2 regions of the Streptomyces sp. NPDC025806 genome follow, and region 1 is predicted to be linked to the other one. Evidence: riboswitches for the same ligand, from Rfam matches in the RefSeq annotation. Region 1 holds a riboswitch; the other holds the start of a gene.
What was found. A riboswitch is a leader RNA that binds a small molecule or an ion and turns the genes downstream of it on or off. The one in region 1 is predicted to bind cobalamin.
Positions count from the first base shown of each region.

Region 2: linked by a shared signal. The riboswitch ahead of nicT (Nickel transporter NicT) and the one ahead of ACZ4E1_RS24290 (ribonucleoside-diphosphate reductase subunit alpha) in region 1 are both predicted to bind cobalamin.

Region 1 is NZ_JBVHMU010000010.1:308,230-315,623, forward strand. It holds gene ACZ4E1_RS24285 (ribonucleotide-diphosphate reductase subunit beta) at 1-336, opposite strand, end outside; gene ACZ4E1_RS24290 (ribonucleoside-diphosphate reductase subunit alpha) at 336-2,696, opposite strand; cobalamin riboswitch at 2,823-2,955, opposite strand; gene ACZ4E1_RS24295 (nucleoside hydrolase) at 3,004-3,984, opposite strand; gene mctP (monocarboxylate uptake permease MctP) at 4,099-5,727, opposite strand; gene ACZ4E1_RS24305 (DUF3311 domain-containing protein) at 5,724-6,020, opposite strand; gene ACZ4E1_RS24310 (GntR family transcriptional regulator) at 6,206-6,970, opposite strand; gene ACZ4E1_RS24315 (sugar ABC transporter substrate-binding protein) at 7,364-7,394, shown strand, end outside.
Region 2 is NZ_JBVHMU010000016.1:137,091-144,484, reverse strand. It holds gene rho (transcription termination factor Rho) at 1-1,021, shown strand, start outside; gene ACZ4E1_RS30905 (GNAT family N-acetyltransferase) at 1,053-1,544, shown strand; gene ACZ4E1_RS30900 (inorganic diphosphatase) at 1,609-2,130, shown strand; cobalamin riboswitch at 2,197-2,418, shown strand; gene nicT (Nickel transporter NicT) at 2,448-3,563, shown strand; gene ACZ4E1_RS30890 (CaiB/BaiF CoA transferase family protein) at 3,694-4,890, shown strand; gene ACZ4E1_RS30885 (hypothetical protein) at 4,937-6,253, shown strand; gene ACZ4E1_RS30880 (LacI family DNA-binding transcriptional regulator) at 6,999-7,394, opposite strand, start outside.

The DNA of each region.
Region 1 (7,394 bases):
GAACTGGACGTGCACGGCCTCCTCGAACAGCTGGCGCGACAGGTACAGGCGCGCCTCGGGGGAGTTGATGTGCTTGTACAGGGTGAGCACGAGGTTGTTCGAGACGATCGAGTCGCCCGTCGCGAAGAACGCGACAAGACGGCCGATCATGTGCTGCTCGCCCGGCGACAGCTTCGCGAGGTCGGCGACGTCCGAGTGGAGGTCGACCTCCTCGACCGTCCACGTGTTCTTGATGGCGTCCCGGTAGCGCTCGTAGAAGTCCGGGTAGCGCATGGGACGCAGGGTCAGCTCGAAGCCCGGGTCCAGCAGGTTCTTCTCGGTGGCAGGGGTGGTCATTACTGGCAGGCCTCGCAGGACTCGGGGTTTTCCAGGGAGCAGGCGACGGCGTCCGGGTCGGCCACCTGGACGGGGACGGTGGAGCGGGCCGCCGCGCGGGCGATGCGCGTCGCGGGGCGCGAGCGCAGGTAGTACGTCGTCTTCAGGCCCGACTTCCAGGCGTACGCGTACATCGAGGAGAGCTTGCCGATGGTCGGCGTCTCCATGAACAGGTTCAGCGACTGGGCCTGGTCCAGGTACGGGGTGCGGGCCGCCGCCATGTCGATCAGGCCGCGCTGCGGGATCTCCCACGCCGTGCGGTACAGCGCGCGCACGTCCGCGGGCACCCAGGTCAGGTCCTGCACCGAGCCGTTGGACTCGCGCAGCGCCTCACGGGTCTGCGCGTCCCACACGCCGAGCTTCTTCAGCTCCTCCACCAGGTACGAGTTGACCTGGAGGAACTCGCCGGAGAGCGTCTCGCGCTTGAACAGGTTCGAGACCTGCGGCTCGATGCACTCGTAGACACCGGCGATCGAGGCGATCGTCGCGGTCGGGGCGATCGCGAGCAGCAGCGAGTTGCGCATGCCGACCGCGGCGATGCGCTCGCGCAGCGCCGCCCAGCGCTCCGGCCAGACCGGCTCGACGCCGTAGTGGTCCGGGTGCAGGACACCGCGCGCGGTGCGGGTCTTCTCCCAGGCCGGCAGCGGCCCGTGGCGCTCGGCGAGGTCCGCCGAGGCCTCGTACGCGGCGAGCATGATCCGCTCGGCGATCCGGGTGGAGAGGGCGCGCGCCTCCTCCGAGTCGAAGGGCAGCCGCAGCTTGAAGAACACGTCCTGCAGGCCCATCGCGCCCAGACCCACCGGACGCCACTTCGCGTTGGAGCGGCCCGCCTGCTCGGTCGGGTAGAAGTTGATGTCGACGACCCGGTCCAGGAACGTGACGGCCGTGCGGACGGACGCGTCCAGGCGCTCCCAGTCGATGTCCCCGGCGGCCGTGTCCACGAACGCGCCGAGGTTGACCGAGCCCAGGTTGCACACGGCCGTCTCGCCGTCGTCCGTGACCTCGATGATCTCGGTGCACAGGTTCGAGGAGTGGACCGTGTTCCCGGGCTCCGCCGTCTGGTTGGCGGTGCGGTTCGCGGCGTCCTTGAAGGTCAGCCAGCCGTTGCCGGTCTGCGCGAGGGTGCGCATCATGCGGCCGTACAGATCCCGCGCGGGGATCGTCTTCTGCGCCTTACCCGCGGCCTCGGCCGCGCGGTACGCGGCGTCGAACTCCTCGCCCCACAGGTCGACCAGCTCGGGCACGTCGGCGGGAGAGAACAGCGACCACGGCCGGTCCTCGTTCACCCGGCGCATGAACTCGTCCGGGATCCAGTGCGCGAGGTTGAGGTTGTGCGTGCGGCGCGCGTCCTCACCCGTGTTGTCGCGCAGCTCCAGGAACTCCTCGATGTCGGAGTGCCACGTCTCCAGGTACACGGCGGCGGCGCCCTTGCGGCGCCCGCCCTGGTTCACGGCGGCGACCGACGCGTCGAGCGTCTTCAGGAACGGCACGATGCCGTTGGAGTGCCCGTTGGTGCCCCGGATCAGCGAACCGCGGCTGCGGACACGGGAGTACGACAGGCCGATGCCGCCGGCGTGCTTCGAGAGGCGGGCCACCTGGTGGTAGCGGTCGTAGATCGAGTCCAGCTCGTCCAGCGGGGAGTCGAGCAGGTAGCAGCTCGACATCTGCGGGTGCCGGGTGCCGGAGTTGAACAGCGTGGGGGAGGAGGGCAGGTAGTCGAGCCGGCTCATCAGGCCGTACAGCGCGGCGACCTCGTCCAGGGCGCGCACCGTCTCGTCCTCGGCCAGGCCGCAGGCCACGCGCAGCAGGAAGTGCTGCGGCGTCTCGACGACCTTGCGGGTGATCGGGTGGCGCAGCAGGTAGCGGCTGAAGAGCGTGCGCAGGCCGAAGTAGCCGAAGCGGTCGTCGGCGGCCGGGTCGATCAGCGCGTCGAGCGCGGCGGCGTGCACGCGCACGAACTCGGCGGTGCGGTCCGCGATCAGGCCCTCCCGGTGCCCGACCTCGATCGAGCCGGTGAACGAGGTGACGCCCTGCGAGGCGGCCTCGGCCGCGACGGTGAGGGTGAGCAGGCGCGCCGCGAGCCGCGAGTAGGCCGGGTCCTCGGAGATCAGTCCGGCCGCCGCCTCGGTGGCGAGCTCGCGCAGCTCCGCCTCGTCGGCCCGGGCGGACCGGCCGCGCAGCGCCGCGGCGGCGACCCGGCCCGGGTCGGCGTCGGTCAGGTCGGCGGTCAGCTCGGTCAGCGTGCGCAGCAGCGCGGTGCCGGGGGCATCGGCTTCGGCACGGACCGGGGCTGAGGCGGGATCGGCGGGCGCGATCGTCACTGGGGGGCTCTCCCTCGCTCGGCTCGGGGCCCGCGGGGAGGAGGAGTGGCCCGGACGCGCACAGGGGGCGCCCGCGTCACCGGCCCGTTCCGCGAGGCCCTGACGTCTTCGACACCCGGGCCGGACGGCTCGGGTGCACCGTCGGCAGGTCTTCGGACTCACGTGAGGGGCCTTTTGCGGCCTTACGTTCACCGTTGCGGGACAGTTCCGGACTTGCACCGGATTCCCCTGCGACGACAGCGAGAGCGAGCATACATGTTGTGCCCGGGCTTCCGCTCCGGGCCCACATGTTGTGTCGCGGTGAGGGTCAGGCCACCCCGGGCCGCTTCAGGAGCGTCGTCACGAAGTCGGCCGTGAAGTCGCGCGGGCCGGTGCCGAGGGCGACCCGGCCGCGGTGCGCGGTGCGGGCGGCGACGAGCGGGGACTCGGCGTAGTAGGCGCGCGGGTAGTCGCTGTCGTAGGGGATGAACACGGTCTTGCCGCGGGTGAGTTCGCTCGCGCACTCCACGACGACGGTGCCGTCGGCGGCGGTGACGAACGACTCGTCGGCGCAGACCCCGACGGCGAGCGGGTCGTGCAGCGGGCTGCCCGCGGCCTCCGTGTACGCGTCCAGGTAGTAGCGCATCAGGCGGGCGGTGAGTGCCATGCCCTCGCCCGCGTCCTCCAGGACGGCCAGGTGGTCCTTGGTGAAGCGCCAGCCGTGCGTCGCGTCGAGCCCGACCATCGTGTACCGGATGCCCGAGGACACCACGAGGTCCACGGCGTCCGGGTCCGCCCAGGCGTTGAACTCGGCGACCGGCGTGATGTTCCCGGGCACCTCCGCGGCCCCGCCCATGAAGACGAGGTGCTTCACGCGCCGCGCGAAGTCCGGGTCCTCGGTGATCGCGAGGGCCACGTTGGTCAGCGGGCCCGTCGCGCACACGGTCAGCTCGCCCTCGTACCGGCGCGAGAGGCGGAGCATGGCCTGCGCCGAGGACTCGGTCTGCTCGGGCACGCTCGCGTCGGGCAGCCGCTCGGCGCCGAGGCCCTCCGCGCCGTGGAACTCGCCGGCCGCGGAGTACGGCAGCCGGGTCAGCGGGCGCCCCGCGCCCCGGTGCACGGGCACGTCGCCGTCGATGCCGAAGGCGCGGGCCAGGGCGCGGCCGTTGCGGAAGGTCTGGGAGGCGGGCACGTTGCCGCCGACGGTCGTGTAGGCCTTGAGGTCCCACAGGCCGGTGCCGAGCAGGTACTGGAGCGCGACGGCGTCGTCGATGCCGGGGTCGCTGTCGAGGACGATGGGTGCGGTCAAGGGTTCCTCCAGGGCGGGTGGTGCCGATCGACGGGTGGTGCCGACCGTCGGCCACCGTAACGGGACGAGCCCCTCCGGAGTCGGAGGGGCTCGTCCTTCGAGAAAGGTGCGCGGCTAGTGTCCGGCGCCGGTCCCGACGGCCGGGAGCTCGACCTGCACGCCCTTGTCACCGGCGTCGGCCGTGTAGTCCGACGGGGACGTCTCGTCGATGCCGTCCGGGGCCTTGAGCGCCTTCAGGACGAAGGTGAGGACCACGGTGACGACGACGTTCAGGACGAACGCGGTGAGGCCGATGTAGCCGATCTCGCCGATGCCCGGGATCTCCTTGGCGGAGCCGCCGAAGTGCTTCTGCGTCGGCGAGGCCACCCCGTACGCGGCGACCGTGCCGTAGACCATGCCGACGGCCCAGCCGGCGAGCAGCGCCCAGCGGTGGAACCAGCGGGTGAACAGACCGCCGACCAGGGCCGGGAAGGTCTGCAGGATCCAGATGCCGCCGAGCAGCTGGAAGTTGATGGCGACGGTCTTGTCCATGGTGAGGACGAAGGCGAGCGCGCCGACCTTCACCAGCAGGGACACCAGCTTGGAGACCTTGGTCTCCTGGGCGGGCGTGGCGTCCGGCTTGATGAAGTCCTTGTAGATGTTGCGGGTGAAGAGGTTGGCCGCGGCGATGGACATGATCGCGGCGGGGACGAGCGCGCCGATGCCGATGGCCGCGAACGCGACGCCCGTGAACCAGTCCGGGAACATGTCCTCGAACAGCTGCGGGATCGCCAACTGGCCGTTCTGGACCGTGACTCCGGCCGCGATCGCCATGAAGCCGAGCAGCGCGAGCAGACCCAGCATGAGCGAGTACAGCGGCAGGATCGTGGTGTTGCGCCGGATGACCTCGCGGCTCTTCGACGACAGGGTCGCCGTGATCGAGTGCGGGTACATGAACAGCGCGAGCGCCGAGCCGAGCGCGAGGGTCGCGTACGTCCAGGTGCCCTGCGAGCCGGGTGCGAGGGCCCCGACGGGCTTCTCGGTCGCGGGGTTGATCTTCGCGAACTTCTCGCCGGCCGCGGCGAAGATGTCGTCGAAGCCGCCGAGCTTGATCGGGATGTAGATGATCGCGACGGCGATGACGATGTAGATCAGCGTGTCCTTGACGAACGCGATGAGCGCCGGGGCCCGCAGACCCGAGGAGTACGTGTACGCGGCGAGGACCGCGAACGCGATCAGCAGCGGCAGGTCCTTGACGAACCAGTTGGTGCCCTCGTCGCCGCCGACGCCCATGACGTCCAGGACGGCCTGGATGCCCACGAGTTGGAGCGCGATGTACGGCATCGTGGCGAGGATGCCGGTGATCGCGACGGCCAGGGACAGGCCCTTGGAGCCGAAGCGTCCGCGCACGAAGTCCGAGGTGGTCACGTAGCCGTGCTTGTGCGAGACCGACCACAGGCGCGGCAGGAACGTGAAGATCAGCGGGTACACGAGGATCGTGTAGGGCACCGCGAAGAAGCCGGAGGCGCCGGCCGCGTAGATGGCCGCCGGGACGGCGACGAAGGTGTACGCGGTGTAGAGGTCGCCGCCGAGCAGGAACCAGGTGATCCAGGTGCCGAACGAGCGGCCGCCCAGGCCCCATTCGTCGAGGGACGCCTCGTTCTCGGCGCGCCGCCAGCGGGCGGCGAGGAAGCCCATGACCGTGACGGCCACGAAGAACAGGATGAAGACGGTGAGTGCGACACCGTTCACGCCGTCGTTCACGCGCCGGCCCCTTCCTGGGAGGCCGCAGCGGCCTGCTTACGGGACGCCTGGTCGTGCTTCCACAGCTTGTACGCGATCATCGTGAGCGCCGTCGAGATCAGCACCCAGAGCATCTGGTACCAGTAGAAGAACGGGATGCCGATGAACGCGGGGTCCACCTTGGCGTAGGAGCTGACCCAGAGCATCGCCACGAACGGGGCGATGAGACACAAGGCCACCACGACACGGAGCGGGGTCACCGTCCGCGTGTCTGCTTGCCGCGCTGGTCGCGCGGCTTCCGGCGCATTGGACATAGAGCGGTTCCGTCCCCTCGCTGGCCCTATTTATCTCGGCTTAACGTCCGGGAAATCTAAGCGAGAGTCTCGCCTCATGGAACCCTTGTCCGGATAACGGACGCACCGATGCCGTACTGATATCAACTACCCGGCACCGGTGGGCCATATGTGAGAAATGCGGAGGTGGGTGGCGTGCGCCGGACTCAGTCCATGGGGCGCTTGAGGCGCGCCACGAACTTGTACCGGTCGCCCCGGTAGACCGAGCGCACCCACTCCACGGGCTTGCCCGAACCGTCGATCGAGTGCCGGGAGAGCATCAGCATCGGCAGGCCCACGTCGGTGCCGAGCAGTCCGGCCTCGCGGGGTGTGGCCAGCGAGGTCTCGATGGTCTCCTCGGCCTCGGCGAGCCGGACGTCGTAGACCTCGGCGAGCGCGGTGTAGAGCGAGGTGTACTTCACGAGGCTGCGGCGCAGCGCGGGGAAGCGCTTCGCGGACAGGTGCGTGGTCTCGATGGCCATCGGCTCGCCGCTGGCCAGGCGCAGCCGCTCGATGCGCAGGACGCGCCCGCCGGCGGAGATGTCGAGCAGCCCGGCGAGGGTGTCGTCGGCCGTCACGTACCCGATGTCGAGCAGCTGCGAGGTGGGCTCCAGGCCCTGGGCGCGCATGTCCTCGGTGTAGGAGGTGAGTTGGAGTGCCTGCGACACCTTGGGCTTGGCGACGAAGGTGCCCTTGCCCTGGATGCGCTCCAGACGGCCCTCGACGACCAGCTCCTGAAGGGCCTGGCGGACCGTGGTGCGGGAGGTGTCGAACTCGGCGGCGAGGGTGCGCTCCGGGGGGACGGGGGTGCCGGGCGGCAGGGTCTCCGTCATGTCGAGGAGGTGCTTCTTCAGGCGGTAGTACTTGGGCACACGTGCGGTACGGACAGGCGCCCCGCCCTCGTTCTCCGCACTGCTGACGTCGGTGCTCATGCTCCGCCTTCCCGGCTCCGGTGCCGATGCGACCGATGCGTCCGCCGGTCACGGCTCACATCGTGGCACGGCTCGCCCCGGGGTACTCCCGCACGCTCCGTGATCCCTTCTTATATCGTCCGGCGCCCCTCTGGTCTAGTCCACCCCGCCGGATGGGCGAACGGGGTCAACGGCCGTGCTCCGAGGGGTGGGTGTCGTTCCGGTAACGGACCCACAGTCCCTTCACAACCACCCTTGACAGCCCCATTGGTCTGGTCCAAGCTCCCCGTACTGGTCTACACCATTAGTGGCCAGGTCCCAGTCCCATCAGCCGTATCCGCGTACGTGCTTCGCGTACACGCCGTATGTCATCGCTGTGGGTGGGGGGTTGCAGGCATCCCTGAGGAGGGTGACATGAAGCGCAAGCTCATCGCGGCGGTCGGCG
Region 2 (7,394 bases), on a different contig from region 1:
CTCCCACGACGTCCAGGTCCCGGCCGCGCTCATGCGCCGACTCGCCCTGCGCAAGGGCGACTTCGTCGACGGCACGTGCGCGAGGCCGCACACCCTGACGGCCGTGGACACCGTCGACGCGCTCCCCGCCGACACCGCCCGGCACCGGCCCCGCTTCGCCGATCTCACTCCCCTGCACCCCACCGAGCGGCTGCGCATGGAGAGCCCGGCGAGCGGGCTCGCGGGCCGGGTCGTCGACCTGTTCGCGCCGGTCGGCAAGGGGCAGCGCGGCCTGGTCGTCGCGCCGCCGCGCACCGGCAAGACCGTGCTGCTCCAGCAGCTCGCCGCGGCCGTCGCCGCCAACCACCCCGAGGCCCACCTCATGGTCGTGCTCGTCGACGAGCGGCCCGAGGAGGTCACCGACATGCGGCGCTCGGTGCGCGGCGAGGTGTTCGCCTCGACGTTCGACCGTCCCGCCAAGGCGCACATCGCACTCGCCGAGCTCGCCGTCGCCCGCGCTCAGCGGATGGTAGAGCGGGGCCGTGACGTCGTGATCCTGCTCGACTCGCTGACCCGGCTGTGCCGGGCCCACAACAACGCCGCGGCCGCCGGTGGCCGCACCCTGTCGGGCGGCGTCGACGCGGGCGCCCTCCAGGGGCCGAAGCGGCTGTTCGGCGCGGCCCGCAACACGGAGGAGGCGGGCTCCCTGACCATCCTCGCGACGGCCCTCGTCGAGACGGGCTCCCGCGCCGACGACTTCTTCTTCGAGGAGCTCAAGAGCACCGGGAACATGGAGCTGCGGCTCGACCGCGCCCTCGCCGACCACCGGATCCACCCGGCCGTGGACCTCGACCCGTCCGGCACCCGCCGCGAGGAGCTCCTGCTCACCGCCGAGGAGACGGCCGCCGCACACGCCCTGCGCCGCGCCCTCGGCCGGCGGGACGACCGGGCCTCGTACGAGACGCTGCTGGAGCGCATGCGGCAGACGCCGGACAACGCGGCGTTCCTGCGCCAGGTCCGCTCCACCGTGCCCGGCGCCTGACGGCGACCCGCGGATGCGTAATACTCGAAGCATGAATGCGAGGATTACCCAGCCCGGGGCCCGGCCCGACGTCACGGTCCGGCGCGCCGTCGCCCGCGACGCACGGCGCCTCACCCGCATCGTCCGGGGCTCGCGCGCCTACGAGGGCCACTACGCGGCGATGGTCGCCGACCACCGCGTCACCTCCGGCTACATCGAGGCGCACCGGGTCTTCGCGGCCGTGGACCGGGCCGAGGGCCGCGTCCTCGGCTTCTACGCGCTGCTCGTCGACGCGGCCGAGCTGGACCTGATGTTCGTCGCGGACGACGCGCAGGGACTCGGCGTCGGCCGGCTCCTCGTCGACCACATGCGGTCCGAGGCGCGCGCCGCGGGCCTCGATCGGGTCCGTGTCGTCGCGCATCCGCCCGCCGAGGGCTTCTACCGTGGGATGGGCGCGCTGCGCACCGGGACCGTCCCCGCACAGCCGCCCGCGGTCGGCTGGGAGCGACCCGAACTCGAATTCGCCGTTCCGGACGGCGTCTGAGGGGTTCCCGATCCGCCGCACCCGGCGCACACTCGGGACGTCGGAATGGGGCAAGGAGGCCACATTGGGCACGCTGGACAGCGGACAGGCGGGCGCCGACGAGGCGTTCGACGTGATCGTGGAGATCCCGCAGGGCTCCCGGAACAAGTACGAGATGGACCATGAACTGGGCCGGATCCGGCTCGACCGGATGCTCTTCACGTCGACCCAGTACCCCGCGGACTACGGCTACGTCGACGGCACGCTCGGCGGCGACGGCGACCCGCTGGACGCGCTCGTACTGACCGGCGGCGACGCCACGTTCCCGGGCTGCGCCGTCGAGTGCCGGGCCATCGGCATGTTCGTGATGAGCGACGAGAAGGGCCCGGACGAGAAGATCCTCTGCGTCCCCGCCCACGACCCGCGGCACCGCGCAGTCCGCGACATCGACGACATCCCCGAGTTCGACCGTCTGGAGATCACCCACTTCTTCGAGGTCTACAAGGACCTGGAGCCCGGCAAGTCCGTCGAGGGTTCGCACTGGGAGGGGCGCGTGAAGGCGTACGAGGAGATCGCGCGGGCCCGCCGGCGCCGTACGGCCGGCTGACGCCCGGCCGCATGTGATCTTTCCTACGTGCGCGGAGTGCGTCTATGCAGTCACGCTCCGGCCCCTCTAGGGTGGGCGGGCCGTGGTGTTCGGGAAGACCGGTGACAACCCCTCAGGGGCCAAGTCCGGAGCGGCCCTCGCCACTGTGATCGGGTCTCGTGCCCCCGCCCTCGGGCGGCACGAGGCGCACCGCTTCATCACGCCACTGGCGGCCCCGTGCCGCTGGGAAGGCCGGAGCGGTGTCGCTCGCCCGTAAGCCAGGAGACCGGCCACGGCATCTCACGAAGTGATCCACGAGGTGCTGGAGCGTGATCGGCTTGACCCTGCCCGCGAACTCCCCGACGAGTCCGCCGTCCGCCTACCGATGGCGGCGCGAGGACACCCTGCGCACAGCGGGCCTGATGGCGGTGATCCTCGCCCTGCACGTCGTCGCGTTCGGTGTGCTCTTCCTGCTCGTCGTCCCCGGTCACTACCGGGTGGACCACAAGGCGTTCGGCATCGGGCTCGGCATCACGGCGTACACGCTGGGCATGCGGCACGCCTTCGACGCCGACCACATCGCCGCGATCGACAACACGACCCGCAAGCTGATGGCGGACGGCAAGCGTCCGGTGTCCGTGGGCTTCTGGTTCGCGCTCGGTCACTCCAGTGTCGTCGTGGTCCTCGCGGCGCTGGTGGCCGGCGGCACGGCGCTCGCGACCACGCTGACCAGTGACGACTCACGTACTCACCAGGTCCTCGGGGTCGTCGGCACGACCGTCTCCGGCACGTTCCTGTATCTGATCGCCGCACTGAACCTGGTGGCCCTGCTCGGCATCATGAAGGTGTTCCGGGCGATGCGCGGCGGCTCGTACGACGAGCGGGAGCTCGAAGCGCACCTGGACGCACGGGGGTTCATGAACCGGATCCTCGGCCGCTTCACCCGTTCCATCACCCGGCCCGGCCAGATGTTCCCGCTGGGCTTCCTGTTCGGGCTCGGCTTCGACACGGCGACCGAGGTCACGCTGATGGTGATGGCGGGCAGCGGCGCCGCGGCCGGACTGCCCTGGTACGCGGTGCTGTGCCTGCCGCTGCTGTTCGCCGCGGGCATGAGCCTGTTCGACACGCTCGACGGCACGTTCATGAACTTCGCCTACCAGTGGGCGTTCTCGAACCCGGTCCGCAAGGTGTTCTACAACCTCACGATCACCGGACTGTCCATCGCCGTCGCCTTCTTCATCGGCACGATCGAACTCGTGGGCGTGCTCCACGAGAAGCTCGACCTGACCGACGCGGTCACGGGCTGGATCGCCGGCCTCGACCTCGACAACGTCGGGTACGTGATCGTCGGGCTGTTCGTCGTGGTGTGGGTGGCGGCGGTCGCGTACTGGCGTCTGGCGAAGGTCGAGCAGCGCTGGTCGGCGCGGCTGGCCGACAGCGGCGGCGCCGGCTGAGCGGGCCGGACGGGAGGTCTCCGGCCGGGCCCGCGCGCGCATCGCGTACCGTCCGGCGGGAGAGCCCGCCGGACGCCGCGCCCCCGCGTCCGTCGCCCCCGCGTTGTCGCCCCTGCACGGAGGAAGCCCCATGAGCACGGCCCGCCTGCCCCTCGACGGCATCACCGTCGTCAGTCTCGAACAGGCGGTGGCCGCCCCGTTCGCCACGCGCCAGCTCGCCGATCTGGGGGCGCGGGTGATCAAGGTGGAGCGGCCGGGCGGCGGCGACTTCGCGCGCCGCTACGACGAGACGGTGCACGGCCAGTCCAGTCACTTCGTGTGGCTGAACCGGTCCAAGGAGTCCGTCACGCTCGACGTGAAGACGGCGGAGGGCCGCGAGGCACTGGAGCGGCTCCTGGCCCGCGCGGACGTCTTCGTGCAGAACCTGGCGCCGGGCGCCGCGGCCCGCCTCGGCCTGTCCGCCGCCGCGCTCGCCGAGCGGCACCCCTCCCTCGTCGTGTGCGACATCTCCGGCTACGGCTCCGACGGGCCGTGGTCGCACCGGAAGGCGTACGACCTGCTGGTGCAGTGCGAGACCGGCGTCGTGTCGGTGACCGGCAGCCCGGAGGAACCGGCGAAGGTCGGGATCGCGATCGCCGACATCGCGGCCGGCATGTACGCCTTCTCCGGGATCCTCACGGCGCTGTACGAGCGCCGGGACACGGGAGTGACGCGCTCGGTCGAGGTGTCGCTGTTCGAGGCGCTGGCCGAATGGATGGGATACCCCGCGTACTACACGGCGTACTCCGGCGCCCAGCCGCCGCGGGTCGGCGCGGCGCACGCGACGATCGCCCCGTACGGGCCCTACCCGGCGGCCGACGGGCGGACGGTGCTGCTCGCGATCCAGAACGAGCGGGAGTGGGCCGCGTTCTGCGCGCACGTCCTGGACGACGCGGCGCTCACCGACGACCCGCGCTTCCACCGCAACTCCTCCCGGGTCGCCCGGCGCACCGAGCTCGACGCCATCGTGACGGCACGCTTCGCCGAGCTGGACGCGGACGAGGTCGTGACGCTCCTTGACCGGGCCGGGATCGCGAGCGCCCGGCTCAACACGGTCGAGGACTTCCTCGCGCACCCGGTGCTGTCCGGCCGCGACCGCTGGCGCGACGTGGACACCCCGGGCGGCCCCGTCCGCGCCCTGCTCCCGCCCGCGACGCCGCGCGGCCTGGAGCCCCGGATGGCGCCGGTGCCCGCGGCGGGCGAACACACCGCTGCGGTACTGGCCGAACTGGGGCTCGACGGCGAGGAGACACAACTCGCGCACAAAACACCCCAATCGGAGCGATAAAGTATCCCGTCAACCCGCACGTGCCCGATCACCCAGGAGTACCTACGTGACCGTAGCCATCGACTCGTCCGAGGCAGCCGTCCCGTCCGGCGAGGACGCCGAGGACACCGGGGGCGCCGTGGTCCCCGCGGCCGGAGAGACCGCTGGGGCTGCTGAGACCGCCGAGGCCGACGGGGCCGTCGGGGCCGTCGGGGCCGTCGAAGCCGGGGCTGTCGTGCCGCCCGTGCCCGCGCCGGCGTCGCCCGCCGCCGGGGAGGAGAACTTCTGGCAGCCCGAGGCGCCCGCCGCGGCTCCGACCGGGGACGCCACCGGCGCGGACGTGGACGCGGAGGCCGGCGCATCGGTCGAGGACGCCGAGGACCTCTCCGGTGAGGTGCCGGAGGCCATCGTCCGGGACGCCCGCGAGTTCGGCGGCTACGCCCGGACCGGCGGCTGGACCTTCGCGCTCAAGGTGGCACGCAGCGTGCGCCCCGGCGGGCAGGCCGCGGGCGAGACGGAGAAGGTCTCGGCGCGCCGGTTCGCTGCGCTCGCCGAGTGCTCGGCCGATCGCGTCATGCGTTTCTACAAGACGTGGGACCGGGCGGCCGACGACGGCCTGGTCCCGCAGTTCGAGGCGCTCGCCCCGGGCGTCGAGGTCGAGCTGCCGGACGCCGACGTGTGGCTGTCGTACTACGTGTCGCGCTCCAGCGCGACGTCCGTGCGCGGCCAGGCGATCTCGGAGGCGGCCGAGGCGGAGGGCATCCGTCCGACGAAGGCGCTGGAGGTCGCGGAGAACCCGACCGCGCTGCGCGCCGCGATCCTCGCCGACCCGGGCACCGCGGAGGCGGCCCGCAAGGCGCTCATGGACCGCCTCGGCGAGGACCCGGTGCTGCGCTCGGGTCTGGCCCGCGACATCGTGCGCGCCGACGAGCTGAAGAAGGCCGTCGCCGAGGAGGCCAAGACCGGGGGCCAACTCGAGTACGTGCGGAAGATCGCCGAGGACGGCCAGGTCAAGACGGCCGCGGGCCAGAAGATCGAGGCGTCGCCCGAGCTGCGCGAGGAGGCCGAGCGGCACCTGTCGCTGATCGACGAGCTGGACGAGGACGAGGAGGCGGGCGAGTGGGCCCGCGAGGCGTACGACACGGTGCGCAACCTCGTCGCCGAGACCGTCGAGAAGGACCCGGAGCTGCGCGTGCAGGAGCGCCGCGCCAAGTTCTACAGCAGCATCTCCAAGGCGACGAAGGCCTTCGAGGAGCTGACCTTCGACGACGTCGCGGAGATCGACGACATCGTCGAGGACGACATGGTGCGGCGCCTGGAGGAGCTCCAGCAGGCGATCGCCGCGTGCCTCACGGCACTCCAGAAGGCACACCCCACCGCCTGACCCCGCCCCGCCGGGCGCGGCCCCACAGTGGCCGCGCCCGGCGTCGGGCGATCTCGCTCCGGCATCCGGCGCCTGAGGCCTCACCACGGACGCCCCCGGCGCCCCCGGCCGGTCCGAGCCGCGCACACTCCAGCAACCGGCGCCCGGCGAGGCCCGCGCATCCAGCCGAGTGTGGGCACCCAGCACCCCCGCCGGTTCGAACCACCCGCCCCAGGAGCCAGCAACCGGCGACCGGCGACCGGCGACCAGCAACTCGACGGTGGCCCCCGCCGGAGCCCTCCCCACCGAGCCCCCGCCTCCGGCCGGGTCGGCACCAACTACCCCGGCGGTTCGAACCGCCCGCGCCCCGGAAGGCGGCGACCGGCGCCGCGCAGGAACTCACCTGTGTCCCCCGCCGGAGCCCTCCACACCGAGCCCCCGCTTCCGGCCGGGTCTGCACCAACTGCCCGGCGGTTCGAACCGTCCGCGCCCGGAAGGCGGCGACCGGTGCCCCGCAGCAACGCACCGGTATCCCCCACCGGAGGCCTCCACGCCAAGCCCCCGCCTCCAGCCGAGTCGGCACCCAACACTCCAGCCAGTTCGAACCACCCGCGCCCCGGAAACCGGCAACCGGCGACCCGCACGGAACTCACCAGCTTCCCCGCCCGGAGGCCTCCACACCCAGGGCCCCACCTCCAGCCGAGTCGGCACCCACACCCCAGCCCGCTCGGACCGCCCGCGCCCCAGAAACCGGCGGTCGGCCGAACTACCCGCCCTCCCCCGCCGGAGCCCTCCGTACGGACGAGCCCCGTACCTCCAGCCGCGTCGGCACCAGGGTTCCGGCCGGATCGAGGCGGCCGTCCTCCAGGACCGCCACCATGTGCTCCACACCGGCCTCCGCGACGGCGCGCGGGTTCAGGCTCAGCGTGGTCATCGGCGGGTCGGTGTGCAGCGCGGTCACGTCCTCGCTGACGCAGACGACGAGCAGGTCGGCGGGCACGTCGAAGCCGGCGCGCCGCACCGCCTCCAGCAGGAGCGGCGGACTCACCTCGGCGACGAGCACCAACGCGTCGGGCGCGGCGGCGCCGGGCCGCCCGAGCACCGCCTCCGTCGCCGCGATGACCGGCCCGTTCCCCGCCTCCTCGGCCCGCGCCACCCGCTC